DNA from 4 places in the Neorhizobium sp. R1-B genome. Region 3 is predicted to be linked to each of the others. Evidence: predicted binding sites of a transcription regulator. Region 3 holds the regulator's gene; each other region holds the start of a gene.
The links. The regulator PhoB, encoded in region 3, activates phosphate uptake and scavenging genes when phosphate is short. The targets are predictions, from matches to a motif close to TGTCATNNANCTGTCAT.

Region 1 (3,854 bases), on a different contig from region 3:
GCGGCGTTCGCCGATTTCGAGCGCCTGGTGCCGGTCGGCAGCCCCGCCCGTGCCGACGATCATCTTGGGCACGAACTTCTCGATCGCTTCGTCAAGCTCCGTCAATGTGCCGTTCATATGCAATCCGTCCGCCTTGACCCGGCCCGCCACGCGGCTGTCGCCGGCAATCAGCGCCGCCGCGCCTGCCCCCTGAACGATCGGCACCATAAGCTCGGCGCGCTTCTGAAAGGCCTGATCGTCGAGACCGTATTGGGGTATGATCACCGATGCGACATCCCCCCCTGCAAGCGCGTCTTCGAGCTGTCGCGCCTGTCCGGCGGTATCATCGCTCTCCGGCAAGATCAGCACGAGGCGGCAGCGGTCTTCCGGTTGGGTCATCTCAAATCCTGTTCGCGGATTCGGCTCAGTGAAATCCGCACTCGTTTTCTGTCTGCAAATTCGATAGACCGGACCGATTGAAGGATCAACCGCCTCTCCCCTCCGAAAGCTTCATGCCCGACACCCTCAGCCTGACCTTTTTTACCTTTGCGGTGCCTGCCGTTTTGCTTGTCGGCCTTTCGAAAGGGGGAATCGGAGGCGCGATCGGCCTGATGGGCGTGCCTCTCATGTCCATGGCCGTGGATCCGGTCAAGGCGGCGGCGATCTTCCTGCCGATCCTGATTCTCATGGATATCGTCGCGCTGTGGTCGTGGCGGAAGTATAACGACCCGACGACGCTTTTGATGATCCTCCCGGGCGGCATCATCGGCATCGCGCTCGGCTGGGCGACATCGGCCTATGTCTCGGACGATGCGCTGCGCCTGGTGATCGCCATAGCCACCATTCTTTTTACCGTCCGTTACTTCTGGCAGGTCTATGGGCCGCACTCCAGCAGGCCCGCAGATCCTCTGCCGCACCGCCCGGTCGCCGCGACGTTCTGGGGCGCGCTTTCAGGTTATGCGAGCTTTGTCGCCCATGCGGGCGGCCCGCCATTCCAGATCTATGTCCTGCCGATGCGGCTCAACCCGCGATCCTACACCGGCGCCAGCATCCGGTTTTTCGCGATCGTCAATGCCGTGAAGGTGATCCCCTATTTCTTCCTCGGCGCCCTTGACCGGGAGAACCTGACAATCTCGGCGACGCTGCTGCCGGTGGCGCTGATAGCGACGATATTGGGTGCGACGATCGTCAAGCATCTGAAGGCAGAGTTCTTCTATCCCATGACCTACGGCCTCGCCTTTCTAGCTGGGCTGAAGCTGCTCTGGGATGGATTGCCCATCTGAAGCGTGGTTTCGGACAAGGGAATAAATTTCTCGACCTTGCTGCAACGCACAATAAATCTTGCCGTTACGGCCGGATTACCGTAAGTTTGCGCCATGACGACAGTTGATCCCTTCGCAGCCATAGCTGATCCCAACCGGCGTTATCTGCTGGAGGAACTGCGGCGTTCGCCGAGAACCGTCAACGAACTCGCCCAAGGCCTGCCGATAAGTCGGCCGGCGGTCTCCCAGCATCTGAAAGCTTTGCTTGAAAGTAATTTGGTGACGGTCACCGCAGAAGGCACGCGGCGCATCTATGCCGTCAACAGCAAGGGCTTCGACAGGCTCAATCTTTGGCTCGATCAGTTCTGGTCGTGATCTCCTACCACGACCAGAACTGCATTTTCATATTTCTGGATTGGGTTTTGGTGCCGCTTTTAATGTTGCCTCGTACTGATGATGAACCTGAGGCGCGCGGCGTTCTTCTCCTTTAGAGAACTAGTGACGCGTAGAGGCCTTAAGGCGCTGCATTTCGTCTTTGAGACGCAGCTTGCGGCGCTTGAGCTCGGCAATTTCCCGGTCGTCTGCAGAGGGCGACGCCAGAATGGACTGGAGCTCCTCTTCCAGATCACCGTGCTTCCTTTCAAGCGATGCGATATGAGCCTGGACGGTCATGTGGCATGTTCCTTCCTTGGTCAACCTGCCCCGACATTCCCTTCTGCCGAGGCTTCAGGTTTGCGACAGAAGTGTGACACGATCGGTCTGGTTTGTCGAAGGAGAAATCGTGGTTTCTCGTGGGCAAATTCGTGGCATCGGCTAACTTCCAGTTAACGTGGTTTGATGGTAGAGGCTTGCGGACATTGCCGGCAACCGCTCAAGAATAGCCGGGCATGGAGAATGGGGACCGTAATATGGCTGATCAGGAACAGGCGGATATCCGGCTGGCGCTCGCGAAACTCCGTCAGGAGCACGAGGATTATGACGCCGCCATCAACGCCATGATCGAGGTCGGCTGCGATGCCCTGAGGATCCAGCGCATGAAGAAGAAGAAGCTGGCATTGAAGGACAAGATGAGCCAGCTCGAAGATCAGATCATTCCCGACATCATCGCTTGAGGGGCTTCCGACATGGCTGAAAGACCTGCCGTCGCCATAATCATGGGTAGCCAGTCCGACTGGGAAACCATGAAAAATGCCGCCGACACGCTGGACGCGCTGGATATCGGCTACGAGGCCCGCATCATTTCCGCACACCGCACGCCGGAGCGAATGATGGCATTTGCCAAGGGCGCCCGCGCCGAAGGTTTTCAGGTCATCATTGCCGGCGCCGGCGGCGCCGCACATCTTCCCGGCATGACCGCCGCCATGACGCCGCTGCCGGTTTTCGGCGTGCCCGTGCAGTCGAAGGCGCTTTCCGGCCAGGACAGCCTGCTCTCGATCGTCCAGATGCCGGCCGGCATCCCAGTCGGAACGCTTGCGATCGGCAGGGCCGGCGCCATCAATGCCGCGCTGCTGGCTGCCGCCGTGCTTGCCCTCAACGACGCCGATATTGCCGACCGGCTGGACGAATGGCGCGCCCGCCAGTCCACCGCAGTCGCTGACTACCCGATAGACGAGGCTCCATGACCGTCCGCACGATCGGCATCATCGGCGGCGGACAGCTTGGCCGCATGCTTGCCATGGCCGCAGCCCGGCTGAACTTCCGCACCATCATCCTGGAGCCGCAGGAAGACTGTCCCGCCGCCCAGGTCGCGAACACGCAGATCACAGCGGCCTACGACGATCCTGCTGCCCTGGCCGAGCTCGCCGCTCGCTGCGACGTCGTCACCTACGAGTTCGAAAACGTGCCCGTTTCGGCCGCCGAAGCGCTGCAGCGTTCCGTGCCCGTCCATCCGCCGGCAAAGGCGCTCGAAGTCGCCCAGGACCGCCTCACCGAGAAACGCTTCCTCAATGGCTGCGGCATCGAAACCGCCCGTTTCCATGCCGTCGACAGCCAGGAGGATCTCGAAGCGGCCCTTGCGGATTTTGGCGGAAAGGGCGTCCTGAAAACCCGCAGGCTCGGTTATGACGGCAAGGGCCAGCGCGTCTTCCGTTCGCCTGAAGACGACCCGGCCGGCGCCTTCGAGGCGCTGGGTAGCGTACCGCTGATTCTCGAAAGCTTCGTGCCCTTCGATCGTGAGATATCGATCATCGCCGCACGCTCCGGCGACGGCACGGTCTCATGCTACGATCCGGCTGAGAACGTCCACCGCAATGGCATTCTTCACACCTCTACCCTACCCGCCCGCATTTCCGGTGAAACGGCAAGCGTCGCCCGGGAATCTGCAGAAAAGCTGCTCGCCGCGCTTGATTACGTCGGCGTCATCGGCATGGAATTCTTCGTTCTCGCCGATGGTGTGCTGATCGCCAACGAAATCGCGCCCCGCGTCCACAATTCCGGCCACTGGACGGAAGCGGCCTGCATCGTCTCGCAGTTCGAGCAGCACATCCGCGCCGTTGCAGGTCTGCCGCTCGGCAATCCGCACCGCCATTCGGACTGCGTTATGACCAATCTGATCGGCGACGATATTCTCGACCTTCCCGGCTGGCTGAAGAAAAAGGACGTGTTCGTCCACCT
Region 2 (3,854 bases), on a different contig from region 3:
AAAGAAAACCGGACAATATGGTCGAAATTGCCAGAAACACGCCGTTGTAGAAGACATACGCGCCCTGCACCGTGGATTCCTGATGCTCCTGCACTGACTCTACCAGGCGTTGTTGAAGTCCCAGATGCACGAAAGCGAACGAAAACGCATGCAGGCCCTGTAGCGCCATGTAGCCCCAGAACCCCAGCGAGAATGGAAACAGGCTCCAGCGCAGGATCGCCGCCGCGCAGCCGATCCGCAACAGCGTCCAAGGCGATACGGACTTCGCGAGCCTGCCGGCCGTCAAAAATACGACGATTTCGAAAATGATCGCGGCGCTCCACAATATTCCGATGGATCCGCTCGAGAAGCCGATCTGCTGCCAGTGGATCGTGCCGAAGGTATAGAACATTCCATGGCTAGCCTGAGCAATCGACGCTCCGATCATCAACACATGCAAGTCGACACGACGGATCGAGCTGGGATTAAAACCGGCATTGGCGGGTCGAATCACGGCTTGACCGAGCCTCGGAACGGCAAACGCAACCAAGACTGTTAGCACAAATCCGACCGCCACTGCGGGCGGGATCGTCTGAAAACCCCAGTAACCCTGAAGCTCTCCGACGATAAGCGCGACAGCCATGAAGCCGACTGAGCCCCAGACGCGCATGGCGCCGTACTGGAATCCCCAACGCCGGACACCTGTGACTGCGACGGATTCGACGATCGGCGCATAAGGCGCAAAGAAAGCCGCCTGGAGGCTGACGATCAACAGCACAGGCCAAAAGGTGTCCGTAAAAAACATGGCCAGCGCCGTCGACAACGACAACGCGCCGGACCAAACAAGCATCAGCGTCCGCTCCCCCAGCCGGTCGGCAAAAACGCCGGCCACCGGCGCGGCGAACACCCGCAAGAGAAGTTGCGCGGCCAGCACAATCCCGATTTCGAATTCGGAAAAGGCAAGTCCGTCGAGCCAAACCGGCAGATAAGGCAAAATGACGCCGTTCACTCCCAGTGGTGCGCCATAGGCGAGTGCGCAGCGCAATTGGAAGAACCGGGGCGCGGCGGGCGCCGTCTGTGTAGGAATCACGATTTCACGGGTAGGTTGCTGAAACTTGCCGCTTACCTAACACAGAGCCCTGCCTATGCCTATGGCAAGAAATGGCCCTAGGCAGAGCTGACACGTATCGCAGTTCAGGCAGCCCGCATGTCCTCGACGACCTGCGGCGCCGCCAGTGCCTTGATCTCGGCGGCAGCGGTATCCCGCTGCCAGGAAATCATTTCGAGCCTGCCATCCTGATGTTCGACAATTGCCGTGCAGCTTTCCACCCAGTCGCCGGTATTGACATAATGGATGCCGTCGATGTCCTCCATCACTGCATGGTGAATATGGCCGCAGATCACGCCTTCCACGTTATGGCGGCGCGCCTCTTCGGCCACGACGCGCTGAAACTCGCCAATGAAGTTGACAGCATGTTTGACCTGCAGCTTTGCCCAGGCGGAGAAAGACCAGTAAGGCATGCCGAGGCGTCTGCGGATAGCAGCCAGGCCGAGGTTGATGACGATGGCCGCGTCGTAGGCCCAGTCGCCGAGATAGGCGAGCAGGCGCGCGTTGCGAACGACGACATCGAACTCGTCGCCATGCAAGATGAGGTATTTCCTGCCGTCAGCCATCTCGTGAATTGCTCGCTCGGCCACCTCTATTCCGCCGAAATGCGTGCCGGGAAACGACCGCAGGAATTCGTCGTGATTGCCGGGAATATAGACTATGCGTGTTCCCTTGCGCGCCTTGCGCAGAAGTTTCTGAACAACGTCGTTACACCCCTGCGGCCAATACCAGTTCCGTTTCAGCCGCCAGCCGTCGATGATGTCACCCACGAGAAAAATGGTATCGGCTTCATGATAACGCAGGAAGTCCAGCAGGAAGTCAGTTCGGGCGGCCTTGGAGCCGAGATGCACGTCCGAAATAAAGAGCGTTCTGAAATGCCTTGTTTCCACTTGCCCGGTCACGAAGTCGTCCTTTCGTCGCCGCTTCTTTGTTTTTCAAAACCAGACTCGTGTTTCAGGATGATGACAGGCTCCGGGAAAACCCCGATCAGCGGCGCTCCGATATCGCTCCATTTCCGCTATCACCGCAAATTAGCTGCTGTCGCACCCGGCCGATTGATGTAAGGAGGGTCTCTCCTTACCATCAGCCCATGCAGAAAAAACAAGCCAGGAGGAACCATGAACGCGCAGGATAAACCGAAATCGCCGGCCGTGCCGGCCACGGGCGATCTCGACGAGCAGGCGCTGTTCTTCCACCGCTATCCCCGCCCCGGCAAGCTCGAAATCCAGGCGACCAAACCGCTCGGAAACCAGCGCGACCTGGCACTTGCCTATTCGCCGGGTGTCGCCGCTCCCTGCCTTGCGATCCGCGACAATCCCGATGCGGCTGCCGATTTTACAGCCCGCTCCAATCTTGTCGCGGTGATTTCCAACGGCACGGCCGTGCTCGGCCTCGGCGATATCGGCCCGCTGGCATCGAAGCCGGTCATGGAGGGCAAAGCCGTCCTCTTCAAGAAATTCGCCGGCATCGATGTCTTTGACATCGAAATCGAAGCCCGCGGTATCGAGACGATGGTTTCTACCATCTCGGCGCTGGAGCCGACCTTCGGCGGGATCAACCTGGAAGACATCAAGTCTCCCGAATGTTTCGAGGTCGAGCGCCGGCTGCGCGAAAAGATGAACATCCCGGTGTTTCACGACGATCAGCATGGCACAGCGATCATCGTGGCAGCCGCGATCCTGAACGGGCTGGAACTCGCCGGCAAGAATATCGGCGACGTGAAGATCGTCACGTCCGGCGCCGGTGCGGCGGCGCTTGCCTGTCTGCATCTTCTCGTTTCGCTCGGAGCGAAGAAGGAAAATATCTGGGTTCATGACATCGAAGGCCTGGTCTACGACGGCCGCAACACGCTCATGGACGAGTGGAAGGAAATCTACGCCCAGAAATCCGATAAGCGTGTTTTGGCCGACAGCATCCACGATGCCGACGTCTTCCTCGGATTGTCTGCAGCCGGAGTGCTCAAACCAGAACTGCTTGCGCGCATGGCGCCGAAGCCGCTCATCATGGCGCTCGCCAACCCGACACCGGAAATCATGCCGGAACTCGCCCGCTCCGCCCGTCCGGATGCCATGATCTGCACCGGTCGTTCGGATTTTCCGAATCAGGTGAACAACGTCCTTTGCTTCCCCTATATCTTCCGCGGCGCGCTGGATTGCGGCGCCCGGACGATCAATGAGGAAATGAAGATGGCGGCGGTCAAGGCGATCGCGGCACTTGCCCGCGAGGAGGTTTCCGACGTTGCCGCTCGCGCCTATTCCGGCGAAACGCCCGTCTTCGGCGCCGACTACCTCATCCCCTCACCCTTCGATCCCCGGCTTATCCTGCGCATCGCACCGGCCGTCGCAAAAGCCGCAGCGGAAACCGGCGTAGCCTCCCGCCCGATCCAGGACTTCGACGCCTATCTCGATCAGCTCAACCGCTTCGTCTGGCGCTCTGGCTTTGTCATGAAGCCGATTTTCGCCGCCGCCAAGACCGCCGAGAAAAAGCGCGTAATCTTTGCGGAGGGCGAAGATGAACGCGTGCTTCGCGCCGCGCAGGTATTGTTGGAGGAAAAGACCGCCACGCCCATCCTCATCGGCCGCCCGTCGGTCATCGAGGCGCGCCTTCAGCGCTTTGGCATTCGTATTCGGCCTGAGGTCGATTTCGCAGTCGTCAATCCGGAAGACGATCCTCGATACCGCGAATATGTCGATGATTATTTCGCTCTGGTAGGGCGCAGGGGCATCAACCCGGAGACTGCGCGCACCATCGTGCGCACCAACAACAC
Region 3 (3,854 bases):
ATCGGCATGGTGGCATTCGTGGCCAACTATCCGGCGACGCCGCTCGATCCTTCAACGGCATTGCCGGTCCAGATCTACATGTGGGCGAATGAGGCCGAACGTGCGTTCGTCGAACGTACCTCTGGAGCGATCATCATTCTGCTCCTGTTCCTCATCGTAATGAATGTTGGCGCAATTCTCTTGCGGCGACGCTTTGAGCGGCGCTGGTAAAAGGAGTAGGACACGATGAACATGATGTCAGAAGCAGCAGTTGAAAAGGCGCTGGATCAGAAGATGAACGATTCTTCCTACAAGATGATCGGCAAGGACGTGTCGGTCTATTACGGCGAAAAGAGAGCGCTTTTCGACGTCAACCTGAACGTCCGGGAAAACACGGTGACTGCCCTCATCGGTCCTTCCGGTTGCGGCAAGTCCACTTTTCTGCGCTGCCTCAACCGCATGAACGATACGATCGAGAACTGCCGCGTCACGGGCAGGATCACACTCGATGCCGACGATATCTATGATCAGAATATCGATGTCGTTGAATTGCGCGCCCGCGTCGGCATGGTTTTCCAGAAGCCGAACCCATTTCCGAAGTCGATCTACGAAAACATTTCCTACGGCCCACGTATCCACGGTCTGGCCAGAAACAAGGCCGACATGGATCAGATCGTCGAAGCCAGCCTCCAGCGGGCCGGCCTCTGGACCGAGGTGAAGGATCGCCTGCACGAATCCGGCACCGGCCTCTCCGGTGGTCAGCAGCAGCGTCTCTGCATTGCCCGCGCGGTGGCAGTGTCGCCGGAAGTGATCCTGATGGATGAACCCTGCTCGGCGCTCGATCCTATTGCAACCGCCAAGGTCGAGGAGCTGATCCACGAACTCCGGGCCAACTATACGATCGTCATCGTGACGCATTCGATGCAGCAGGCGGCTCGCGTGTCGCAGCGCACTGCCATGTTCCATCTGGGTCAGCTTGTCGAAGAAAACGACACAGACAAGATGTTCACCAATCCGGACGACCAGCGCACTCAAGATTACATCATGGGCCGTTTCGGCTGATCTGCCGACTGCGCCGCCCGACAACCCAATATCGAGGACTAGACGATGGCATCGACCCATATCCTGTCGGCCTATGATGACGAACTGAAATATTTGAGCCGCCGTATCTCCGAGATGGGCGGTCTTGCTGAGCAGATGTGCGCGGATGCTGTGCGCGCCCTGGTGAATTCGGACTCGGCTTTGGCTCAGAAGGTCATATCGGATGATGTGATCCTCGATCATGCTGAGCGGGAGATTCAGGACAAAGCTATCGTCACGATCGCCAGACGCCAGCCCATGGCTGCCGATCTGCGCGAGATCGTCGGCACGCTGCGCATAGCAGCCGATCTCGAACGCGTCGGCGATCTGGGCAAGAACACCGCCAAGCGTGTCATCGCGGTGCAGGGCACGGGCGTGCCCCGCAAGCTTGCACGCGGCATCGAGCACCTTTCCGATCTGGCGCTGGTACAGCTCAAGGAAGTGCTGGACGTCTATGCCAGCCGCTCGGCGGAAAAGGCCGAAGCGATCCGTATCCGCGACGAAGAGATCGACGCGATGTACACCTCGCTGTTCCGGGAACTCCTCACCTATATGATGGAAGATCCGCGCAACATCACCACCTGCACGCATCTTCTCTTCTGCGCCAAGAACATCGAGCGCATCGGCGACCACGCCACCAACATCGCCGAGACGATCTACTACATGACGACGGGCGCCCAGCCGGAGGGCGAGCGCCCGAAGGACGATACATCGAATACGCTTGGCGCGATCACCGAATGACGGAATGCTGATGGAGCAGAGCTGAGATGCTGCCAAAAATTGCTGTGGTGGAAGACGAGGAAGCGCTGAGCGTGCTTCTTCGCTACAACCTGGAAGCTGAAGGGTATGAGGTCGAGACGATCCTGCGCGGCGACGAAGCTGAAATCAGGCTTCAGGAACGCACTCCGGATCTCCTGATCCTCGACTGGATGCTGCCGGGCGTCTCAGGCATCGAGCTTTGCCGCCGTTTGCGCATGCGCTCGGAGACCGAGCGCCTGCCGATCATCATGCTGACGGCCCGCGGCGAGGAAAGCGAACGCGTTCGCGGTCTCGCAACGGGTGCGGACGACTATGTGGTGAAGCCGTTTTCGACGCCGGAACTCATGGCGCGCGTCAGGGCCATGTTGCGGCGTGCCCGGCCGGAAGTCTTGTCCAGCGTGCTGCGTTGCGGCGATATCGAGCTCGATCGCGAGACCCATCGCGTGCATCGCAAGAGCCGCGAGGTTCGCCTGGGCCCGACCGAATTCCGCCTGCTGGAGTTCCTGATGGCCTCGCCAGGCCGGGTTTTTTCTCGCTCGCAGCTTCTCGACGGCGTCTGGGGTCATGATATCTATGTGGACGAACGCACGGTCGATGTGCATGTCGGTCGTCTGCGCAAGGCGCTCAACTTCTCCAACATGCAGGATGTCATCCGCACCGTTCGCGGCGCCGGTTATTCGATGGAGTCCTGACGGGCGGCGTTGCTGATCGGGCTTGTTTAACCGGTCTTGCTGATCGGGTCGGCCACGGCCTTGGATTCCGGTGACCCCTTGAAGCGCAGGAAGATCGACAGAACCACCAGCACCGCAGTCGAGAGGAATTCGGATTGCCAGTTCTGGAAGGATTCAAACCAGAATTGCGCGTCTCCCAGATATTGCCAGAAAGGCATTGTCGGCTGCCCGTGCATGGCGGCTTCCACATTGGCAGCCTCGAAGCTGTAGCGAAGATGCAGCACGAATGTGAGCAGGAACAGCAGGCCGAGCGCGATCCCGAGCGAATAGGAATAGAGGCCGCGAATGAAGGAGCCCGCCTTTACCGGCCATGGCGCCTCGGGATCGGGTAGATGCTTCCGCGGATCTTCATCCTGCGGGTTGGGTTGATCCGGATCCTTCGATTCCGCCGAGCCCTTTTGATAGAGCATCGCCGTCAGCATAACATAGGCGGACATCTGCAGAAATTCGCTCTCCCAGTTCTCGAAGATGGCGGAGAGAAAATGTCCAGAGGTGAGATAGTCGACAGCCGAGAGCGCGACCTGTCCGTGTTCGGCGAGTTCGTCGTTATGAACGCTCCACCCGGAAATAAACGTCCCGCCGATCGTGGCAAGCGCCGCCACCATCAGCACGATCGTCAGACCGTTAGCTCGCAGGAAAGACATGATCGAACCTTCAAACCGTGATCGGATATCCGCATCAACGGTTGATGACATAGAACGTTCCATGCCGGTTCTACGAGCAAAAACAGAACGTTGATCGGGGATCCTACGTGGGTTGGCCAAGGTGCCTAAGGCGTTGGGAGACCGTTATCCGGTGGTAGCTGCCTTGGACCATTCCGGCAGCGGAAACAGCCGGTCATAGGCCCAGTTGAAGACGAAGGCATAGATCACGTAGAAAACTGCGAAGGATATATCCATTGTCAGCGCCTGAATGAGACTCACGTCGAGATACCAGGCGATCAGCGGCAGCAATACGATAAGCAGGCCAAGCTCGAACAGGATCGCATGCGCTATCCGCACGACAGGGCTCTTTTGCGTGCTGCCGGTCAGCCGCCGCATCAGGTGGTCGAAACCGATATTGTAGAGGTAGTTCCATCCCGTTGCCAGCGTAGCTGAGCCAATCCCGACAATCCCGATATCTTCCACCGGCATGCCGAAAGCTATGGCGCCGAGCGGCGTGACAAGAGCGAGCCCGATCAGTTCGAAGCTGATTGCGTGGCGGATGCGGTCGCGTGTGGAACGCATGGTAACCTCCAGGGAGCCCTGAACCCAAGGTCCTTGTTCTTACCGGGTCGTCCCGATGTGATGCCCATGAGGGGGAGGT
Region 4 (3,854 bases), on a different contig from region 3:
TGCCGGCGAGCGGTTGGATGGACGGCTGCAGCAACTGGCAAGGCTGACGGGCAAGCGGCTGGCATTTGTGTTCGAGTAGGCTAGGGCAGGCGCGCCGTCATGGCTTACGCATGTGCCGGCCGCCAATGCGGATAGGTGACATAGGCCGTCACCGCGCCTTCTTCGTGCGACCGGATGGTCACCGCTTCGCCTTTGGGCATGTAAACAATCTCGCCGGGTCCCGCCGTGACCGTACCGGCGTCAGTCGAGACCGAAAGGCGTCCTTCCAGAATGATCATGACATCATCCACTGCCATCGTCTCTGTGAGGCTCTGATTAGGCGCATAGCGTCCATAACCGATGGTGATCGGCCCCCCGTGCCGTTCGTCGACCAGATTGCCGACAAACACGTCTGCCTGCTGTCCGGGGGAGCGTTCCAACGGCGCGTCGTCGATCGTGAGCTTACGGATTTTCATCGTCTCTCTCCATGTTGTGTGCACAGGTAGCGCGGAGCACCGTTGCGCCAAGACGGGTACAAACTTTTGAGAAGGATGTTCGGATGTCCGAGCCCCCGAAAAAAAGAGCGCCCGGCTTCACCGAGCGCCTTCTGCTGTGTTGAAATGGCGTTTATTTCGCGGCCAGGAATTCACCGGCTTCGATGAGGCTGAATTCGTTGTTGTCGGCCTTGTCGACGGCGCGGCCGGCAGAGAAGGGCAGGTTGTTATCGTTGCCGATGACGAGATGTGTGGCGTCGACGATGTCGACGTTCTCGATCGTCACGAAAGGCATGTCGTAGATACCTTCGATATTGCCTGCCTTCTTTTTTTCCTCGGGATCCTGGATCTTCATCAGGTCGATATAGCCGATCTTGCGGACCGCCTGGCCGACATTGGCATCGCTCATCTCGATCTTGTAGACGCGCTTGTGCTTCGCCGGCGCGTTGAAGCAGGTGGCTTCCGGCTTGGTCGGATCGGCGCAGGCGCGGTCGGCGGCGCCGGCCCCGTTGTCGCGCTCGATGACAAGTGCGGTCGTCTCGTCGATCATATTGAAATCGCCGATCGCCTCACCGCCCTTGGAAAGCGGATAGAGCCAGGAACGGCCCGTCCACTTTTTGGAGGCGACATCGAACTCGATGACCCGCAGCGCCGTCTGCCCGTCCACCTGTTCTACCTGCCCGTCTTCCTTGTAGATTGCGCCTTCCAGAAGGCCATAGAGCTTGGAGCCGTCTTTCGACATGGCCATCCCCTCGTAGCCGCCGGAGCGCTTCAGGTTGAAGGCGCCCATCTTGGCAGCGGGATTGGCTGGCGTCGTGAGGGTGGGGTTGTCCGGCGAGGAAACCGGCTTGCCGTCGAGCAGCGTCGGCACGACATCGGTGAGGCGACCCTGCAGGTCGACCTTGATCAGATAGGGGCCGAATTCATCACCGAGCCAGAAACCGTCGGCCACCGGCTGGATCGATTCGATATCGAAATCGGCGCCGGTGAGATAACGCGTCTCGGACGCTTCCATGGCGATCGGGAACGGCGCGATCTTGTTCGGGTCAGAGAGGAAGACGTTCTTGAGCACTTCAGTCTTGTTGCCGGTCCAGTCGAACTTCATCTGGTGCAGGAAGAGCATGGCGTCGGAGGAATTGGCTTTCGAGCCGAAGCCGTTGTCGGAGAGCGTCCAGAACGTGCCGTCGGCCATGGTCTTGATGCCGGAAAAGCCCTGGATCGGCTGGCCGTCGAGCGGCAGTTTGACGTCGGTGATACGGGCGCCGTCCTTGCCCGGCAGCGTGCCGAGGGCTTCGGTGCGCTTGCGGTCGGGCGTGGTGAACTTGCCGGAGGTCTTCAGGAAGGCCGGGGCATCGGCAGGTGCCGCCACGACCGTGTTGGCCGGCAGGACCGCCTGTCCGACGAGTTTGGCCGGATAGGCCTTTTCTTCGGCTGAGGCAGAACCGCCGAAGAGTGTGGCGAGCGCGACGGAAGCGAGAAGGAGTCTGGTCATGGAGCACCCTTTGGGTTGGCGTGATGACAACCGCTTAAGGAGGGCGCATGACGGGCAGGTGATGGAACTTTGAAGCTTCGATGAAGCTTTGGTGACGGGATTTTTAAACGCTAAAAGGCTCGTTATGTGCTTTGCCGCAGCGCCACCCACCGGCCTGGCGTCATGCCGAACGTCTTCTTGAAATGGCGGGTGAAATGGGCCTGATCGGCAAAGCCGGCATCGGCCGCCGCATCCGCAAGACTGTCGCCTTCCGACAGCCGGAGTTTGGCGCGGTCAAGCTTGCGCATGACGAGGTAGCGGTGCGGGCTGGTGCCGAGAAGGCGGCGGAACTGCCGCGCGGTGGTATAGCGGTCAAGGCCGCTGACCGCCTCCAGTTCCTCGGAAGAGACGGCGCGGTCGCAATTTTCCTGAAGATAGTCTCGGCAGCGGAGTATGGCCTTCCGGGCCGTCGACGCGCCGGAGGCTCCGCCGCGGCTATCGGCGTGACGCCAGAGGCTCTGGGCGAGACGAACGACGATATCGTCCAGCAGCAGTTCCTGCGGTTCGGCCTCGAGATCGTCAAGCGCCTCGGCGAGACACTGGCGGAAATCCGGATCTTCGACCACAGGCGAGGGCACGAAGGGCAGGCTGCTTGCGCCTCCGTTCGCCTCGATCAGCCGCTCGGGCGGCAGATAGAGCATGCGGTAGCGCAAGCCGTCTTCCGTGCCGGCGGCACCGTCATGCACTTCGTCCGGATGCAGCACGATGACATTGCCCGGCATGCTGGCGCGCAGTGCGCCCCGATACTGAAAGGTCTGCACCCCGGAAACCGTGAAACCGAGTGCATAGGTATCGTGCCGGTGGGGAGAAAAACCGTTCCCATGGAAGCGCGCTTCTATCCGTTCGATGCCGAGGGAGGAAGGAGCCTGCACGATGCCGTCGGGCTTCTCCAGCGCTCCGCACGAACGTTCAAGACCGCCGGCAGGCGCCGCCGTTATCTCGTTGCCTCTCGCATAACCTTCGACGGAGTTATTCTTCATGTTCGATACCAAGATCGCGATCGTGCTTCGCGATGACCTCGCTCCCTGGCAGGAGCTCAACGTGACAGCATTCCTGACGAGCGGCATCATCGCCCAGCATCCAGCGGTCATCGGCGAAGCATATCGGGATGCGGCAGGCCATGTCTACAATCCGATGAGCATCCAGCCGATCGTCATTCTGGCGGCGGACCGGGAGACGCTTCGGGCCGTCCACCGCCGCACACTGGAGCGCGAGGTGACGAGTTCGGCCTATATCGAGGAAATGTTTGCGACCGGCCACGATGCTGCCAACCGCGAGGTTTTTGCAAAGTTCGCGCCTGACGACGCGAAGCTGGTGGGTCTGGCGCTGAGAGCGGAGAAAAAGATCGTCGACAAGATCACCAAGGGCGCGAAGATGCACCGTTGAGCAACGGACTAGGCCTCCAGCGCCAGCACGGCAAAGCTCGCCAGCCAATGTTCGCCCATATAGTCGCCGGCGACATGAGGGAGAGCATGGGCGAGATGTTCCGCGGCGGTTCTTTCCATGACGGACCGCCGGGGATCGGCTCCCGGCAGCGCTTTCGCAAGCGAACGCCAGCACCAGGCGCGGGAAAGATTCAATCCGTCCAGGTGGGCGATCTTACCGTCCGAGCGATCCGAAACGGAGGCCGGCGAAAAGAGCGTTGCGGGCTGCTCGCCTTTGATCGCTGGCAGGAAGCCGTCGAACCACCGGATAAAGGCATATTCCGGCATCAGCCGACGCATGCATTCTGCCTCGATCAGTGCGGATGAGAGGAAATCATCGCCGGAAGGCTCGCCCCAGGCCGGGCAGGCTACGTCTCCGCCGTACCACCGCATCGCGGTCTTCTGGAGTAGATCTCCGATGGCGGC

Region 1: a site for PhoB is predicted at 1,976-1,992, ahead of EDE05_RS23210 (DUF465 domain-containing protein). Genes of this name have one in related genera too.
Region 2: a site for PhoB is predicted at 2,039-2,055, ahead of EDE05_RS25270 (UDP-2,3-diacylglucosamine diphosphatase). Genes of this name have one in related genera too.
Region 4: a site for PhoB is predicted at 2,046-2,062, ahead of EDE05_RS03540 (esterase-like activity of phytase family protein). Genes of this name have one in related genera too.

What each region holds. Positions count from the first base shown of each region.
Region 1 covers NZ_SOEM01000025.1:41,597-45,450, reverse strand. Annotated here, with positions in the region: gene EDE05_RS23225 (thiamine phosphate synthase) at 1-378, opposite strand, end outside; gene EDE05_RS23220 (sulfite exporter TauE/SafE family protein) at 492-1,262, shown strand; gene EDE05_RS23215 (metalloregulator ArsR/SmtB family transcription factor) at 1,356-1,616, shown strand; gene EDE05_RS23210 (DUF465 domain-containing protein) at 1,737-1,913, opposite strand; gene EDE05_RS23205 (DUF465 domain-containing protein) at 2,150-2,353, shown strand; gene purE (5-(carboxyamino)imidazole ribonucleotide mutase) at 2,366-2,863, shown strand; gene EDE05_RS23195 (5-(carboxyamino)imidazole ribonucleotide synthase) at 2,860-3,854, shown strand, end outside.
Region 2 covers NZ_SOEM01000034.1:9,456-13,309, reverse strand. Annotated here, with positions in the region: gene EDE05_RS25275 (MFS transporter) at 1-1,069, opposite strand, end outside; gene EDE05_RS25270 (UDP-2,3-diacylglucosamine diphosphatase) at 1,174-1,989, opposite strand; gene EDE05_RS25265 (NADP-dependent malic enzyme) at 2,206-3,854, shown strand, end outside.
Region 3 covers NZ_SOEM01000001.1:383,376-387,229, reverse strand. Annotated here, with positions in the region: gene pstA (phosphate ABC transporter permease PstA) at 1-210, shown strand, start outside; gene pstB (phosphate ABC transporter ATP-binding protein PstB) at 226-1,041, shown strand; gene phoU (phosphate signaling complex protein PhoU) at 1,087-1,800, shown strand; gene phoB (phosphate regulon transcriptional regulator PhoB) at 1,827-2,510, shown strand; gene EDE05_RS01785 (DUF6766 family protein) at 2,537-3,193, opposite strand; gene EDE05_RS01780 (PACE efflux transporter) at 3,338-3,775, opposite strand.
Region 4 covers NZ_SOEM01000002.1:150,369-154,222, forward strand. Annotated here, with positions in the region: gene ppx (exopolyphosphatase) at 1-79, shown strand, start outside; gene EDE05_RS03535 (AraC family ligand binding domain-containing protein) at 105-455, opposite strand; gene EDE05_RS03540 (esterase-like activity of phytase family protein) at 607-1,965, opposite strand; gene EDE05_RS03545 (AraC family transcriptional regulator) at 2,088-2,876, opposite strand; gene EDE05_RS03550 (DUF2000 family protein) at 2,983-3,390, shown strand; gene EDE05_RS03555 (DUF2891 domain-containing protein) at 3,399-3,854, opposite strand, start outside.